Linked DNA regions of Syntrophobacter fumaroxidans MPOB. The protein of the gene in region 2 interacts with the protein of the main gene of each other region in a pairwise test. Links are inferred from orthologs where the notes say so. Each region holds a gene or a part of one and is shown on either strand. Other genes may lie near its edges. The genes, in order: SFUM_RS03295 and grpE.

Evidence for each region.
Region 1: the proteins of grpE (region 2) and SFUM_RS03295 interact in binary tests that used the Escherichia coli proteins (3 or more experiments, as listed by UniProt). The link is inferred for Syntrophobacter fumaroxidans MPOB from one-to-one orthologs.

Annotation. Positions count from the first base shown.
Region 1 is NC_008554.1:766,882-773,464, reverse strand. What follows is about bases 1,911-4,883. They hold SFUM_RS03295 (Nramp family divalent metal transporter), read right to left. Parts: upstream 4,029-4,883; coding sequence 2,793-4,028; downstream 1,911-2,792. Other genes in these bases: SFUM_RS22835 (hypothetical protein), read right to left, coding at 4,580-4,883; SFUM_RS03300 (universal stress protein), read right to left, coding at 1,911-2,750. Also shown: SFUM_RS03310 (sigma-54-dependent transcriptional regulator), read right to left, coding at 1-319; SFUM_RS03305 (sensor histidine kinase), read right to left, coding at 304-1,782; more of SFUM_RS03300, read right to left, coding at 1,806-1,910; more of SFUM_RS22835, read right to left, coding at 4,884-5,107; SFUM_RS03285 (hypothetical protein), read left to right, coding at 5,165-5,725; SFUM_RS03275 (sulfite exporter TauE/SafE family protein), read left to right, coding at 5,745-6,583. UniProt on the Escherichia coli protein: H(+)-stimulated, divalent metal cation uptake system. Involved in manganese and iron uptake. Can also transport cadmium, cobalt, zinc and to a lesser extent nickel and copper. Involved in response to reactive oxygen.
Region 2 is NC_008554.1:1,274,860-1,281,314, reverse strand. The notes cover bases 1,070-3,914. They hold grpE (nucleotide exchange factor GrpE), read right to left. Parts: upstream 2,855-3,914; coding sequence 2,285-2,854; downstream 1,070-2,284. Other genes in these bases: hrcA (heat-inducible transcriptional repressor HrcA), read right to left, coding at 2,939-3,914; dnaK (molecular chaperone DnaK), read right to left, coding at 1,070-2,113. In the rest of the region: more of dnaK, read right to left, coding at 188-1,069; more of hrcA, read right to left, coding at 3,915-3,985; murein biosynthesis integral membrane protein MurJ, read right to left, coding at 4,312-5,880. UniProt on the Escherichia coli protein: Participates actively in the response to hyperosmotic and heat shock by preventing the aggregation of stress-denatured proteins, in association with DnaK and GrpE. It is the nucleotide exchange factor for DnaK and may function as a thermosensor.

The DNA.
Region 1 (6,583 bases), 510 kb from region 2 along the record:
GGATGTTGAAGGGCTTGAGCACGTAGTCGAAGGCCCCCATTTTCGTCGCCTCGATGGCCGTCTCGGTGGTCCCGAACGCCGTCATGATGATGACCGGCAGCCGCGGTTCGAACCGGCGTATCGCCTGGAACGTTTCGAGACCGCTCATGCCGGGCAGGCACACATCCATGATGAGCAGGTCCAGCTCGGCCGAGCGCGCGACGGCCAGCCCGGCCTCCCCCGAAGGCGCCGTCTTGACGGAATGCCCTTCCTGGCTGAGCAGCTTCTCGAAGCTCTGCCGCAGTTGAGGATCGTCATCCACAATCAGGATCGCAGCCAAGCGCCGTCCTCCTTACACGGAAGCGTAATGATGAACGTGGCCCCCTTGCTCTGCCGGGCCCGCAGATTGAGACAGCCTTTGTGTTCCTCGATGATCCTCGCGGCAATACTCAACCCCAGCCCGGTGCCCTCCTCCTTGGTGCTGAAAAAGGGCTGGAACACCTTCTCCCGGATAGCCTCCGGGATCCCGGGCCCATTGTCGCTCACGCGCACCACAGCCACGCGCCCCTGCGGTTCGGTGACCCCCTCCTCCTCGCGGATCAGGATCTTCCCTCCATCCCCCATCGCCTCGCAGGCGTTGACGATGAGGTTCACCAGGACTTCCTTGAGTTGCTCGGGATCCCCCTCGATCTCCGGCAGCCGGCGCTGCCGGTAAAGCTCGAGCGTGACCCCGTAAGATTCGATCCGGTGCCGCAGCAACTGGATCGCCATGTCCACGACATCGGACGGGCTGATCCGCTGCATCTTAAGCTTCGGAGGCCGTGAGAACTCAAGGAAGTTTTGCAGGATGTTGTCGATGTGACGAATCTCATCGGAGATCACGTCGAAGTCCTCCTTCTGGTTGGAGGACAGGTCGAGGGTCCTTTCCATCGTGAAAAGGCGCATCTTCACCGATGTCAACGGGTTGCGGATACTGTGCGCCACCCCTGCCGCCAGTTTCCCCACGAGGGCCAGCTTCTCGGACTGGAGCAGATGCTCCCTGCTCTGTTGCAACTGGGTCTGGGTCCGGTCCACGTCCTTGAGCAGCCCGTGCACATTCTCCGCCAGAGCTTTCACCTCATCGGCGGGGCGGGAACCCGTTCGTCCGGTCTCGACGGCCAGCCGGCCGATGGGCTCGAGGATCCGCCTGTGAATCAGGATCACAAGCCCAAGGCCGAGCGCGATCCCCAAACCCATGACCGCGAAGGAAATGGAACGCAGGAGGCTCATCCGTTCCAGGATGTTTGTCCTCACCAGGGATATTTCGCGGTACTGCATCTGTTTGTACTGCTCGCAAAGCTCCCTTACGGAATAGAAGGGATTGCGGGTTTCCCGGACGAGCTTCAGGCCGCCATCCCTGTTCCCGGAATCATAGAGGCTTATCGCCTGGTCCCTTGCGCCGTTATGACGAACGTACTTGGACTCGATTTCGTTGAGCAGCTCATGGTGCCTGTCCGAACGGGACAGCTCCCTCGCCTTCTTCAGCCATTCCTCGAATCCCAAACGGTGATGATCCAGCTGGGTCAGCCACTCGGCGTTCCCGTCCAGGAAATAGTAGCTCAACAACCCCCTCTGCATGGCCAGAGCCGTTTCGAGCTCCTGGGTGACGTTCACGGCCGCCACGCTCGTGTCAATGGAATTGACGAAAAGCGAGGTGGCGCGCCGTATCCACCAGATGCCCAACAGGCTCGAGGCAATGGTCACCGACACGAGCAAAACGATCACCGTCAGGATTCCGCCCCGCAAACCGACACGATTGATCATACCCCTCGGCACCCCTGTTCACTTCATGACGTTGTCCCAGTGCAGACGCGGCCTTGCCGTCCAGGCTCTTCCGGAGCCCGTATCAACAGCAGCGGACCGTCGAATTGCGCCGCCACCTTTCGTGCCGGCGCGTTCGCCCAAAAGCCGCCCAGCCCGGCAGGACCTTTCGTGGGCATGACGATCAGGTCGGCATCGACTTTGCGCGCACACTCGACCAGCACGGCCGCCGCCTCTCCGCGCTCGACCCTTCCTCTAACCTTGATCCCAGCCGCCGCAAGCCTCTCGACTTCGCCCGTGAGCGCAACGGCGGCCTCCTCCGCGGCCATCTCCAACACATGCCGGGCGGCGCGTGGAATGAACCGGCCGGTCGCGGCCTCTTCCGCACTCACGCTTCCCGGCGTTGGAACGATGCTCAGAAGGTGAAGCTCGCCCCCGGTCAACCCGGCCATCTCCGCCCCCGCCCGGACGGCGGCCTCCCCGGGTGCCCCCGGCTCGACCGGGATCAGAATCCGATCGGGTCCGAAAACCCGTGCCGCACCCTCCTCATCGGCCCTCACGAGCAGCACCGGCGTCAGGCCGTGCGTTACCACCTGTTCGGCGTTGCTGCCGAACACAAACCGCTTCACCCCTCCCCTGCCGTGTGTGCAGAGCACGACCAAGTCCTGATCGAGCTCCGCCGCGTGCTCCGCAATGCTCCGCGGAATGTCCCCCAGAGGCACGGTATGGACGTGCATGTCCACCGACAGCCCGCAAGCTCGCAGCCGTTCAGCGATCGTCCGGAGGTACGTTTCCGCTTCCCGCGCTTCACGCAGGTGCGTATCGCCATGGATGTTGAAGGGAGGAGCCTTCTCGATCACGTGCAGGAGCGTGACGGCACACCCCGTAAGTCTTCCCAGCCGCTCGACGATTCCCAGCACCGATTCGGCCAGGCGCGAGCCATCCAGCGGCACCAGCATGCGTGAAAACATCGAATAACCCTCCGGCACGGCGAGGCGCTCCCCACCCGTAAATCATCCGCCGAAAGCAAGAGTGTACAGCAGGTAAACGTTCAAAGAAAGAATCAATGCGGCCACGGCATAAGCGATTACCGTCGTCGTCGGCCGGTTCGCCAGGACGCCCATGAGCTTTGCATCGCTCGTGAAAATAACCAGGGGAATCACCGCAAACGGCAGTCCGAAACTGAGCACCACCTGGCTCACCACGAGCGTATGGGTCGGGTCCAGGCCGAGCCCGATGACGATCAGGGAAGGCAGGATGGTCACCAGTCTTCGAATCCACAACGGGATATGAAACCGCATGAACCCCTGCATCACCACCTGCCCGGACATGGTGCCCACGGCAGACGAGGAAAGCCCGGAGGCCAGGAGCGATATGGCGAAAATCGTGCTCGCGGCGTTCCCCAGCAGCGGGCTCAGCGTTCGGTACGCCTCCTCGATCGTCCCGACCTCGACCATCCCCTTCGCGTGGAACGTCCCGGCCGCCATGATGAGCATGGCGCAATTGACCGCCCCGGCGATGCTCATGGCGATCACCACGTCCATCAATTCGAAGCGGAACAGTCGCTTGAGCTTTGCGGGATCCCTCACCACGATACGCCCCTGCGTCAGGGCCGAGTGCAGATAGATCACGTGGGGCATGACCGTCGCCCCGAGAATTCCCGCCGCCAGCAAAACGCTTTCATCCCCCTTGAACCCCGGCGCCACGGCGGCCTGCACGATCTGCCCCCAATCCGGACGCACCAGCACGAGCTCGATGAGATACGAGAGCGCCACGATGCCGATCAGCACGCTGATCACCGCCTCGAAGGGACGGAACCCGTATCGCTGCAGACCCAGGATCAGGAAGGTGATCAAAGCCGTGAGCAACCCGGCCCAAAACAGCGGAATGTGGAAAAGAAGAAAGAAACCCACCGCCGCGCCGATGAATTCGGCCAGATCCGTCGCCATGGCCACGGCCTCCATCACCACCCACATGACCCACACCAGCGGGACCGGCAGCCTCTCACGACTGACTTCGGCAAGATTGAACCCCGATGCGATACCGAGCTTGGCCGACAGGACCTGGATCAGGATCGCCATTGCATTGCTGGCGATCACGACCCACAACAAGGCATAACCGAACCTGGCGCCGCTCTGGATGTTCGTTGCGAAATTCCCCGGATCGATATAGGCGACCGCCGCCACGAAGGCCGGTCCCAGGAAAGGCAGGAGCCGTCTGTGCCAGGGCAGCCGGGCGGATTCGCCCAAAATGGCCTGCGCTGCGGTTACGGTCCCGAATTCCCCGACGCTCCTTGTTGAGTCCGAATCGTTCACGATCGCACGGCTCTCATTTGTATTCCTAAACGTTTGCGGTCCCGCGGCCGATGGAGAGGCCCGCAGTCCAGGCCTTCCATCTGCCCGGAACGGGCGCCCAGGAGGTCCGAAACGACGGGTCGGGAAAGGTCGAACGACTTGAACTGAAATATAAGACTTTTGAGCTTAACCACCATGTTTTTCTTCATAATCCGTGAAATTCATATAGAATGTCCCTGCCTTCGCGCACTCCGGAATCGATGCGGAGGGCTTGCGAACAGCCGGTGCGGCGTCGCGGGCATTTCGACAGGACGGCGGCTCGCGAACGACATAAGAGAGTAAGGTCCCGTATCGGATGCGCATAAGATGTTCCGGACGCTCCGCGACTGAAAAAGCAGGCTCCCCGATGATTTTGCTGTGTCACCTGATAGTTTCACTTTAGTGATATCAGGTGATTATGTCACTTAATCGTGTCACATGATTGTTGACAAGCAGGTTTCGTCTATTTACAATGGGTCGCGCAAATGGTCGAGTTGGTTGAATGTGGCATCCTGAACTAACCAGCCTGCCCAGGCAGGCGGCTGAGCATCTGCGATGGTGCTTCTCCCGGTCTTGAAAGGAACGGTACTGCCCCGGGCAAGGGGTCCCGGGTTATGAAGGTCGTTCGAACGAGAGGGGTTTTCCGGGGTAAGCTCGGCCTCCCTGCGTCGGCGCATCCCGGTGTTTCCCTTCGCAGATTCCTTGAAAATGAAAAATGCGGACGTACCCGAGAACGGTATGTCCGACGACGGTCCGTCCGCGCTGGCGGGGTTTAGCGGGCGGGAATTGCGCGGCAAATTGTGCAATACTTCACGAGGTGAGTTTTTGGCGGCGCGGTCCCCGCGCAGCTTCAGACAAGCGTCGGCCGAGCGGCCGGTGGTGTTCTTTCCTGTTTCGACCGGCTCCCCCCTTGTTGCCGGTAGAGGGACTGTGGTGGGTTTTTCATAATCGACAACAGATAACGATAAGGAGGTGACTATCCACGGAAAGATCATGGGACGCTGACGACCTTTTGGAAGTGGAATTGCACACTGGATAGAGGAGTTACCGGCATGGCTGAACCATCAAAGACAAAAGGTACGATCAAGTTCGTCGTCTGGACTGCGATAGCCGCAGCACTCATTAGTTATCTATGGATCGAGTACTACAACGGAACTCTGGTATCGTGGTATTACTACAAGGCGAAATCCGACGGCTGGGCCGTCAATGCGAATGCTTTCAAAGATGCCGGCAAGGACAAACCGGCCGTTCTGCAGATCGGTTCCTTCGAGACAATCGAAGGGTTGCAGGCCGTCCCGGTGAAGAAGGGAGACCGTCTTCCGGCCAACACCAACGGCATCATCGACAAGAAAACGGTCGAGGAGGGCAAACGGGTCACTCTCGACGGAAATACCTTGAAGGTGACGGTGCCGATGCAGGTCAAAGAAGCCAAGGGGTTCAAGTTCAAGGACACCTTCAAGCACAAAGGCATCCAAACGAGCGAATGGGGCGGTGCCTGGTGCGTAGCGTTCATCCTGGTCCTGGGGTTTGCCCTGGGCATGATGGCCGAGGGGTTCACGGACATGTGCGGGCTTAAGCTCACCAAGATCAAGCACTACGAGGGTGTTCACTGACCTGAAAGGAGACGGATTCATGTTTGACTTCATCATTGCAGGAGTTCAAGCGCCAATATTCCTTCTCGTCCTGACCGGCATGACGGTCGGCATGGTTGGAGGTTTCATCGGGGTGGGCGGCGGTTACATGGTCACGCCCGCTCTGATCGTATTCGGTTTTCCCGGGTACATGGCCTCCGGAATCGACGTCACCCACATCGCCGGCAAGTCGGTCGTTGCGACCATCAGGCACCGCCAATTGGGAAACATCGACTGGGTCCTGGGGCTCGCCATGGTGGGCGGCACCATGATGGGCGTGGAGATGGGGGTCAGGCTCCTCAACTACACGAAGTCCATCGGCCTCTCGGGAATCGCCTTGCTCACCGGCTCTGTCGGAATCATGGTCGGTCTTTTTCTCTACACGCAGATTGAAACCCACCGGGCGCAGAAAAAGATCCAGGAGCTTGCCAAGGAAGGAAAGACGGTGGGACGCGAGTTGAGCACCAGCAACATCCCGAAGTTCTTCCAGAGCATCTCGCTTTTTCCCATCATTCGCTGCCACGTGGCCCGGATCGTCATCTCCATGTGGGTGGTCGTCCTGGTCGGCATCGCCACGGGCGTGTTGGCAGGGTTCTTCGGCGTGGGCGGCGGCTTCATTCGGGTTCCGGCCCTCGTCTACGTGGTTGGCGCCACCACGCACATCGCCGTGGGCACCGACCTCCTGGAAATCGTGGTATCCGGCGGGTACGGAGCGTTGAGGCATTTCGCAAGCGGCAACGTCGACATCATGGCGGTCTTCTTCATGATCATCGGCGCCATGTTCGGCGCGCAGTTCGGCAGCATTGCCACGTCCTACGTTCGTGGGCCCGCCATCCGGTA
Region 2 (6,455 bases):
GCCGAATCGCCGCCGTGTGAACGCCGCGCCCTCATTTCCCGAAAGGGTCGAAAACCTGGGGCGCACGGCGAAGCACGGTCCTCCGCGTCATTTCCGGGCAGGCGATAATCCACGCCGTTCAGCGCCTTTGTGCCCCCGGCATCCACCGGGCCGACGCCTGCATTTTTTCATTCAAAGCCGTCCGGGGCTACTTGTCCTTCACTTCCTGGAAGTCGGCGTCGACGACGTCGTCGTCGGGCTTTTTCTGCGCACCGGCGGACTCGCGCGCTGCCTGCTCCTCCGCTCCGGCCTGGGGACCCTGTTGTTCCGCCGCCCGCTTGTAAGCCTCTTCGGCCACCTTGTGGGAAATCTGCATCAACTGGTCCATGTCTTTCTGGATCGCGTCCTTGTCGCCATCCTCCATGGTCTTGCGCAGCTTTCCGATCTGCTCCTCGATATTCTGACGCGTCTGGGCGTCGATCTTGTCCCCCATGTCCCGCATCGTCCGCTCGGTGCTGTAGATGAGCGTATCCGCCTGGTTCCTGGTTTCCACCAGCTCACGCTTCTTCTTGTCTTCCTCGGCGTGCACTTCGGCTTCCTTCACCAGGTTCTGTATTTCGTCCTTGTTCAGGCCGCTGGAAGCGGTGATCTGAATGGACTGCTCCTTCTGCGTAGCCAGATCCTTTGCCGAGACGTGCACGATGCCGTTGGCGTCGATATCGAAAGTCACCTCGATCTGCGGGATGCCGCGAGGCGCGGACGGGATCCCGACCAGTTCGAAGCGGCCGAGAGTCTTGTTGTTGCTCGCCATCTCCCGCTCCCCCTGAAGAACGTGGATGGAGACCGCCGTCTGGTTGTCCGTGGCGGTGGAGAAGATCTGACTCTTGCGGGTCGGAATGGTCGTGTTGCGCTCGATCAGCCGGGTCATGACCCCGCCCAGGGTCTCGATGCCCAGGGACAGAGGCGTGACGTCCAACAGCAGAACGTCCTTGACGTCGCCCTTGAGCACCCCGGCCTGGATCGCCGCCCCGATTGCAACGACCTCATCCGGGTTGACCCCCTTGTGAGGTTCCTTGCCGAAGAATTCCTGCACCTTCTGCTGGACCCGGGGCATCCGGGTCATGCCGCCCACCAGGATCACCTCGTCAATGGCGGTGCGGCTGAGCCCGGCGTCGCGCAGGGCCTGCTCCATCGGCGGGAGCAGTTGGTCGATGAGGTCTTCCACGAGGGATTCGAGCTTCGCCCGCGAGAGCTTGATGGTCATGTGCTTGGGGCCGGCGGCGTCGGCCGTGATGAAGGGAAGGTTGATCTCCGTCTCCATCGTGGACGACAGCTCGATCTTGGCCTTTTCCGCCGCTTCTTTCAGCCGTTGCAGCGCCATCTTGTCGCTGCGAAGGTCGATTCCATAGTCTTTCTTGAATTCGTTGGCGAGCCAGTCGATGATGCGCTGGTCGAAGTCTTCCCCGCCCAGGTGGGTGTTCCCGTTGGTCGACTTGACTTCGAACACCCCCTCCCCGATCTCGAGGATGGAAATATCGTAAGTGCCGCCGCCGAGATCGAACACGGCGATCTTCTCGTCCTTCTTGCGGTCGAGGCCGTAGGCGAGGGATGCCGCCGTCGGTTCGTTGATGATCCGCAGCACCTCGAGACCGGCGATCTTGCCCGCGTCCTTGGTGGCCTGCCTCTGGCTGTCGTTGAAGTAGGCGGGAACCGTGATCACCGCTTCGGTCACCTTCTCGCCCAGGTAATCTTCGGCGGTCTGCTTCATTTTCATCAGGATGAAAGCGGATATCTCCGTGGGGCTGTACTCCCTGCCCCGGATGGAAATGTGCGCGTCGTCGTTCTTCGCCTTCGCGATCTTGTAAGGCAGGATCTTCACGTCCTGCTGGACCTCGCGGGACTCGTACTTTCGCCCGATGAGCCGCTTCACGGCGAAAATCGTGTTTTCCGGGTTCGTGATCGCCTGTCGTTTGGCCACTTGGCCCACCAGGCGCTCTCCACTATCCGTAAAGGCCACCATGGAGGGTGTGGTGCGACCGCCTTCGGCGTTCGGAAGTACTTTGGGGTCCTTGCCCTCCATGATTGCAACCACCGAGTTCGTGGTTCCAAGATCGATACCGATCACTTTGCTCATTTAACTGCCTCCTTTGTAAATACCAAGCCTTTCCCAACCGTTCGATCAGAAGAGTATGCAATCTCCGCCCGGTGTAAGAAGTGTGAATCCTTGCCAAACATAGTGGTCGCACAACGTTTGTACAACCCGTCGCCGCAGCTTTTCCCGCAAAAAGCCCGGCAAAATCATCGACTACGTGTCACCGGCGGCTTTCGACACCACCACCATGGCGGGACGCAGCAGCCGTTCCTTGAGCGTGTAACCTTTCTGGAATTCCCGTATCACCGTGCGTTCGGGATAGTCGGCGACTTCCTCCTGCATCACGGCTTCATGGAAGTTGGGATCGAAAGCGTTGCCCACCGACTCGAACGGCGTGCATCCGAACCGGGCCAGGCTGTCCAGAAAGCCCTTCAACGTCATGCGCACTCCCTCCACCAGGCTCCCGCAGTCCGCCTCGTTCTCGCTGTGCTCCAGGGCGCGCTCGAGGTTGTCGAGCACGGGAAGCAGGTCCTTCATGAGGCCTTCGTTGGCGTAGGCGATCCCTTCGGATTTCTCCCGTTCGAGCCGTTTCCTGGTGTTGTCCAATTCCGCCGCCATGCGCAACAGGCGGTCCTGGGACTGCTTGAGCTCTTCCTCTTTGCGCGCCAGCAACTCCCTGTAGTCGGGTTCCCCGGGCTCAACGGCGACCAGTTCCTCGCTCCCGCTCATCTCCGAGTTCTCGGGAACCTCACCGCCGTTTCCCTTCATATGTTTTTTGGACATCTGTCTCTTTTCCTCCTGCAGCCTGGTATGAAACGGTTCCATATCGCGAAGCCGGAATCCCGCGGGGCGCGCCGCGCCCGAGCGTCAATCCTCGCCGGGTTCCTCCAGAAGCTGACTCAGCAGGTCCGCCGTGAACTCCACCACCGGAATGATCCGGGAGTAGTCCATCCGCAGCGGGCCGATGACCCCCATCACGCCGAGGAGCGTGTCCCCGCGGCGGTAGGGAGAAGAGATGAGGCTGATCTCATTCAACTCCTGGAGGTCGTTTTCCGTCCCGAGGATGATCTGCACCCCCGTGGAATTCCTGAGCGTCCGGTCCAGGAGCCGGATGATCCTGGATTTGTCCTCGAAGGCGTCCAGAATGCGCCTCATGCGGTCCACGTCGGCGAATTCCGGGTTGTTGAGAAGATTCGTCCGTCCCTCGATATAGACGTCGCTGCTCTCCAGGTTTTGCTGAAAAACCCGGTCGGTGATCTTCAGGGCCCGGGAATAGAGCTGATCGAAGAGCACCTTTTCGTCGCGCATCTCTTCAAGCACGCGCTGCTTGACTTCGCCGAGCGGCATATCCTCGAGCAGATCGTTGAGGTACCGGCTGTACTTGTCCAGTTCCTCCTGCCCGATGTCCTGCTCCCATTCCACCAGGGTGTGGTGAACCAGGCCCGTCTTGGACACCAGCAGGACCATGATCTGGTGCGCCCTCAGGCGAATGAACTCGATGCGCTTGAAGAGCGTCAGAGTGAGCTTGGGCCAAAGGACCACGCCCGCCTGCCGGCAAAACCGGGACAGCACGCGCGAAGTCCTGCGCAGCAGTTCCTTGACGTCCGGCAGCTCGTTCCTGAAGGCCTCGCGGATCATCTCCCGCTCCCGTTCCTCCAGGGCCTTGAACTGCATGATGGAGTCCAGGTAGAAGCGCAGCCCCCTCTCCGTGGGTATGCGGCCCGCCGATGTGTGGGGCTGGTGCAGGAACCCCATCTCCTCGAGATCCGCCATCACGTTGCGAATCGTGGCGGAACTGACGTTTACCCCGTATCGCTTCGAGATGGTCCTCGACCCCACCGGTTCCCCGGTGTGGATATAATCGGTCACCACAGCTTCCAGGACGTGCTGATCGCGCTTGGACAAGTCGCTCACGGAAGACTCCCCCGCATCTTGTTAGCACTCTGCCAGAAAGAGTGCCAGCCTAACCTAGTGACGAACGCCCGTTTTGTCAAGTAGCACAAAGGGCTTGCGCCGCAATATGTCCGCGGGGTTCATGGGGAAAGGAAAACGGGTGATGAACGGAAGGCGGTGCAAAAGGATTGCGCCGCGACCCACGCACGGACGGATGGGTATCGATGGGCGAGGATCGTCGCGTCTTCCCGTCGCCGCGGCCCGAACGGATGCGGGAGCGCATGGATAACCACGGGCAGGGCCGGGGATAAGAGCGCGGCAACGACGGGTGCGGCGGTGCGTCCGTGTCATCGGAGGAGGAGCCGGGCGAGCGGGCCGGCGTGTTTGAGGTAGGGCTGCACCAGGGCCGGGATGAGGCGGCCGGCCAGGCCCAGGAACACCGCTCCGAAACACAGGCCGCTTGCCCCGATGAGGCAGAACGCGGACAGGTAGGGGTGTTCGAGGGACCGGAAGATGTCCAGGCGGCCGAGGATGAAAGCGGGCACGGCGGCGGCGAGCGACAGGGCCGCGAGCTTGAGCAGGCCGGGGAGCAGCCCCGTGAAGGTTGCGCTCCCGAACCGCCGCCGCCAGGACCAGGACAGGACGGCTGAATAGAGGAAAATTCCGGCGGCGCTGGCGACGGCCACTCCCGTTGCCCCGAGGGACTCCGTCAGGAAATAGAACACGGGTATGGAAACGAGGGTGGTGAGGGTGCCCAGCAGGGCCGGGGTAAGGGTGTCCCGGGTGGCGTAGAACGCCCGCCCGAGGATCTGCTGGTATCCCCAGCAGAAAACGACGGCGAGCATGATTTGCAGCAGCCGCGCGGTGTGGACCGTATCCTGGGCGGTGAAGTGCCCCTGCTGAAAGATGAGGCGGATGGTCGGCTCGGCCACGATCATCATCCAGGCCGTCAGGGGCACGAGCAGCGTCATGGTGTTTTGCAGGGCGGTGTTGAGCGTCGCGCAGAAGCGGGGCAGCTCGTCTTTGGCGTGGAGCTCCGCCAGGAAGGGGTAGGAGGCGACGCCCGCCGCCTGTGCCACCACTCCGACGGGCACGAGCATGATCCGGCGGGCGTAGTTCAGCCAGCTGATGGCGCCGATTCCGGCAAGGGATCCGAAGATCCGCACCAGCTGCTCGTCGAGCACGACGATGGATTGGCCGATCATGAGGGGCAGGGCCATCCGGAGGAACGGTTTCATGCCGGGATGGACCAGTGCGGGGCGTAACTTCATGCCGCCGGTCCGTCGCGCGGCGAGCCAGGGCAGGAAGAGGTTGCCCGCGAACGCCCCGGCGAGGACGCCCCAGCAGAAGCCTTCCATGCCTCTCGACCGCATCAGGATGCCCCCGGCGATGATGAAAAAGTTGTAGACGAGCGGGACCAGGGCCGGAACGAAAAACTGCTTCTGCAGGTAGAGAATGGCGGTGAAGCACGATCCCAGCAGAAAGCACACCTGAGCGGGCAAAACGATGCGCAGGAAGTACGCCAGCCGCTCCAGGGCTTCCGGGGGGAGACCCGGGGCCGCAAGGCGGGCCAGTTGAGGCGCGAACAGCATGGCGACGGCGGTGACGAGCGAAATCACCAGGGCGATCCAGGTGAGGACCGTGGAGAAGAAGCGCCAGCCGTCCTCGCGGTCGCGTTCGAAGGCGGCCGCCAGGAGGGGGATGAGCGTGATGGAGAAATAGGCCCCGGCGAGCAGGTAGTTGATGAAATCGGGGATGACGAAGGCGGCGAAATAGACGTCGGATTCCCGGGTGGCCCCGAACAGGTAGGAGATGAGCTTGTCGCGGATGAGGCCCATGAAGCGGGACAAAAAGATGCTCACGCCCATGATCAGGGCGGCCGCTCCCATCTGCTGCCTGCTGCGCCAGAATGCCATGAATCCGTGCTCCGCCGGGTTGCGCGTGCCGGGGTCGCGAGCGCGGCCCTCGTTCAAGCGCCTGCATGTGATCGATCGATCCCCACGCCGGTGTCGCGCGCGCGACCCTTGTCCGGACGATGCGAACTCCGCTCCAATCGTTCGTCATGAACGCGTCGGCTTCGGCCCTGAACCTGGCCCTCGTCCAGGGCCGGGCGCCGAAGGCCCGCTCGCCGGTTGCCGCGTCAGAAACGGCAACCCTTGACCAGGACGGCAATCCTTGACCAGGTTCGGGCTTCGATGATCCTCTCTCACGACGCGTGAATACCGTCACCGCCCGAGCACCCGTGGAAAGATGACGGACGGCGGGCCGACCGCGCGAAAGGCCCGGTCCCGTGAAGACAGAACTATCCACCAAAACGGGAACCGGCGCAATTCTTTTTCTGCTTGCCTGCGGGGGTGTTTTTTGTTAGAAGTCGCTGTTACTTCGTTGCGCCCATAGCTCAGCTGGATAGAGTGCCGGACTACGAATCCGTAGGTCAGAGGTTCGAATCCTCTTGGGCGCGCCAGGACACAACATTAGGGCTCAGCCGGAT